2 regions of the Rahnella sp. Larv3_ips genome follow, and region 2 is predicted to be linked to the other one. Evidence: predicted binding sites of a transcription regulator. Region 2 holds the regulator's gene; the other holds the start of a gene.
The links. The regulator PurR, encoded in region 2, represses purine synthesis genes. The targets are predictions, from matches to a motif close to CANGCAAACGTTTGCNTG.

Region 1: a site for PurR is predicted at 784-801, ahead of ED901_RS11430 (neutral zinc metallopeptidase). Genes of this name have one in related genera too.

Annotation. Positions count from the first base shown of each region.
Region 1 covers NZ_MJIB01000005.1:539,574-541,780, reverse strand. The annotation lists gene purC (phosphoribosylaminoimidazolesuccinocarboxamide synthase) at 46-759, shown strand; gene ED901_RS11430 (neutral zinc metallopeptidase) at 984-1,862, shown strand; gene ED901_RS11425 (DUF441 domain-containing protein) at 1,986-2,207, shown strand, end outside.
Region 2 covers NZ_MJIB01000004.1:1,322,220-1,324,426, forward strand. The annotation lists gene ED901_RS08405 (YnhF family membrane protein) at 156-245, opposite strand; gene purR (HTH-type transcriptional repressor PurR) at 579-1,604, shown strand; gene punR (DNA-binding transcriptional activator PunR) at 1,802-2,207, opposite strand, start outside.

The DNA.
Region 1 (2,207 bases), on a different contig from region 2:
TTCGGCCCCTTTTTACATCTGTTTTTTCCACTGGAGTAAGTAAAGATGCAAAAGTTAGCTGAGTTGTATCGCGGCAAGGCGAAAACCGTCTACACCACAGAAAACCCGGACCTGCTGGTGCTGGAATTCCGCAACGATACGTCAGCACTGGATGGTCAGCGTATTGAGCAGTTCGACCGTAAAGGCATGGTTAACAACAAATTTAACCATTTCATCATGGCTAAGCTGGAAGAAGCCGGTATTCCTACACAAATGGAACGCCTGCTGTCTGACAACGAAGTGCTGGTGAAAAAACTGGATATGGTCCCGGTTGAATGCGTTATCCGTAACCGTGCTGCAGGATCGCTGGTAAAACGTCTGGGCATTGAAGAAGGTCTGGTACTCAATCCACCGTTGTTCGATCTGTTCCTGAAAAACGATGCGATGCATGATCCGATGATCAATGAGTCTTACTGCAAAACCTTCGGTTGGGTGAACGAAGAGCATCTGGCACGGATGAAAGAGCTGAGCTACAAAGCCAACGACGTGCTGACCAAACTGTTTGATGATGCCGGTCTGATTCTGGTCGATTTCAAACTCGAGTTCGGTTTGTTCAACGGTGAAGTCGTACTGGGTGATGAATTCTCGCCAGATGGCAGCCGCCTGTGGGATAAAGAAACCCTGAACAAGATGGATAAAGATCGCTACCGCCAGAGTCTGGGTGGCCTGATCGAAGCCTACGAAGAAGTTGCTCGCCGCATCGGTGTGAAACTGGACTGATCGTCAGTCAGTTTTCAGCCCTGACGCGCAATCGTTTACGTAGCGGGGCTGTATCAAACCGGGTGGTATTTGTGCCACCCGATTTCTTCCTGCACATTTAATTTCCCCTTTTCCCCACTGTTTTATTTCATTTAATGCCTTCTGACCTAAAATTACGTCCTTGCGCGGATGGTATTAACCGCGCGCGCTGGCTAGTCTTTATAAAAACAGTCTGGAGGTGGAGTATGCGTTGGCAAGGGCGTCGCGAAAGCGACAATGTGGAAGACAGACGCGGACAGGGATCCAACTCCGGTGGTGGTCCGGGCGGTGGCGGAATGCGTCTGCCGATCCGTGGGAAAAGTGGCATCGTGATTATTATCGTGGTGCTGGTCGCCGGTTATTACGGCATTGATCTGACACCGCTTATCGATGGCGGGCAGTCAGGTGGTGTGCAAAAGCAGACACAATCGCAATCCATCAGCCCGAAAGATGATGAGCAGGCGAAATTCACCTCGGTGATCCTCGCTTCTACGGAAGACACCTGGAAAGAAATCTTCCAGAAACAGGGGATGACTTACCGCGAACCGAAACTGGTGATGTACCGTGGCGCAACCCGCACCGGCTGCGGTACCGGCCAGTCGGTGATGGGGCCGTTCTACTGCCCGGCGGACAGCACGGTGTATATCGATCTCTCCTTCTATCAGGAACTGCAGAACAAACTGGGCGCGGGCGGTGATTTTGCACAGGGTTACGTCGTGGCGCACGAAGTCGGCCATCACGTACAAAATCTGCTGGGCATTGAACGCAAGGTGCGCGAGATGCAGCAGGGCGCATCGCAGGCGGCGGTGAATCAGCTGTCGGTGAAAATGGAACTCCAGGCTGACTGCTACGCCGGCGTCTGGGGCCATGCCATGCAGCAACAAAATGTGCTTGAAGAGGGCGATCTGAAAGAGGCGCTGGACGCCGCGCAGGCGATCGGCGATGACCGTCTGCAACAGCAAAGCCAGGGGCGCGTGGTGCCGGACAGCTTTACGCACGGCACATCTCAGCAGCGGTATACCTGGTTCAAGCGCGGTTTCGATACTGGTAATCCCGATCAGTGCAACACCTTCGCCAGCCGCTGATTCTGCCAAATGCAGGCTATTCAGTTCTGGTCTGGCTGCAAAAACTGTTCAATAATCAATGACCGATTCAAAAGGCTCCCCGGAGCCTTTTTTACTTCCTGACAGGAAAACGCAGGGAACGCTATGGCTTTTCTCGATCCAACCCTTTTGATCTTACTGGTGTTTGCCGGGCTCGGCATTATCAGTCACAACAGCGCGGTGACTATCGCGATGTTTTTCCTGCTGACGGTACGTATCACGCCGCTGAACAACTTCTTCCCCTGGATAGAAAAATACGGCCTGACCATCGGCATTATCATTCTGACTGTCGGAGTGATGGCGCCTATTGCCAGCGGAAAAATCAGT
Region 2 (2,207 bases):
CGTTAAATTTGAAGTTCCGCTAATCATCACTGAATAGCATTTAACGAAGCGTTTGTGCAGGGAAGAATGTCGGCGAAAAGGGTCAGTGTGCAAAAATTGAAAAGGGCGATCCCTGTATAAGGGTTCGCCCTTTTTGTTGCCCGATGACAGAGCTTTTAGTTCATCACTGCGGTGAAGCTGAAAGCGATAATCATAAGCAACGCGCAAACGGTGGTAATCAACGACAATTTCAGATTACTGTCCATAAAACCCCCTTACGGATCAATTGTGGCGTTTCATTAAGCCACATAAAATGTGTGCCAACGCATTTTCTCATACTTCATCGCTAAAATCCCGCGTTGATTCATGCGCGATATTCCACAATAACACTTCCACTTTGCTGCATTATAAGAGAAAATTGTCGGTTACCACGCCTGTGTGCCGGTCGATTTCACCCGAGAGCGTTTTGCGCCTCACTCTGACGAATCCACCCAACGATTTCACTGCCTTTTTAAAAGCCCGCAGTGAAATCCACGCAAGCAAACGATTAACATAATGCTAACGTGCTGAAACACGTGAGTTCAGGAGTCATTGTTTACATGGCAACGATTAAAGATGTCGCTAAGCGCGCTGGCGTTTCCACCACAACCGTGTCGCACGTCATCAATAAAACACGTTTCGTCGCCGAAGACACCAAAACCGCGGTTCTGCTGGCTATCAAAGAGCTTCACTACTCGCCAAGCGCCGTTGCGCGCAGCCTGAAGGTCAATAACACCAAAACCATTGGCCTGCTGGCGACCTCAAGTGAAGCGCCCTACTTTGCCGAAGTCATTGAAGCCGTTGAAAACAGCTGTTTCTCCAAAGGCTACACGCTGATTTTGTGTAACTCGCATAATAATCTGGAGAAACAGCAGGCCTATCTGCAAATGCTGGCGCAAAAACGCGTCGACGGCTTGCTGGTAATGTGCGCGGAATATCCGGATGAACTGCTGAATATGCTGGAAGAATACCGCTCCATTCCGATGGTCGTCATGGACTGGGGCGAGGCGCGCAAAAACTTCACTGACAGCATTATCGATAACGCCTTCGAAGGCGGTTATATGGCCGGTCGTTATCTGATTGAACGCGGGCATCGTGATATTGGCGTGATCCCAGGGCAACTGGCACGTAATACCGGTGGTGGTCGTTTCCAGGGTTTCGTCAAGGCGCTGAACGAAGCTAACATTCCTCTGCGCGAAGAGTGGGTGGTTCAGGGTGATTTCGAACCGGAATCGGGTTATCAGGCGATGCACAAAATCCTGATGCAGAAACAGCGCCCTACTGCTGTTTTCTGTGGCGGTGATGTGATGGCGATGGGGGCTATCTGTGCCGCAGATGAGCTCGGTTTACGCGTACCGCAGGATATTTCGGTGATCGGATATGACAATGTGCGAAATGCGCGTTATTTCTCTCCGGCGTTAACCACTGTGCATCAGCCGAAAGAGCGTCTGGGCGAAATGGCGTTTACCATGCTGCTGGACAGAATTATCAGTAAACGTGAAGAATCACAGACCATTGAGGTTCATCCCAAACTGGTCGAGCGCCGTTCAGTAGCCGACGGCCCTTTCCGCGATTATCGCCGTTAACAAAAATCTGACGCCTGCCTGTGCAGGCGTTTTTTCTCGTCCCGGTCAATACTGGCTTCCGGTATCAGCAGCGTTTAAGCAGCGACGATGAGGGTATTGACTCCTGGCAGGCCAATGCGGGCGTAAGAGTTACGTTCTGACCAAACATTTATAACACCAGTAAACATCCGCCTCCCGGAGAGGTGGATGTTTATTTTCTAATCCCGTAACCATTCCTGATTCATCGTTTCTGTATCGCCCATGTATTCCAGCAGCCAGGCCAGCGAAGGAGAGGAGTTACTCTGATCCCACGTCAGGCAACACGGGCTGTCAGGGAAGGTATTCTCCAGCGCCAGAACCTGTAATTTTTGCTGTTCAATCTGATGACTCACGCGATGAACCGGCATCATCCCTACGCATAAACCTTCGCTCAGACACTCCAGCGCGCAAGTCCAGTCAGGCACGACCAGGCGCCGCTGATTATCCAGCGTCCAGGTATCACGTTTGGGTAAGGTGCGCGAAGTATCCTCCAGACACAGCGCCGGATAAGGCCGCAGTTGATCATCGTTCAGCGCGCCGGAGAGCTGCGCAAGCGGATGCTGAGGGCTGACGACACAGTGCCAG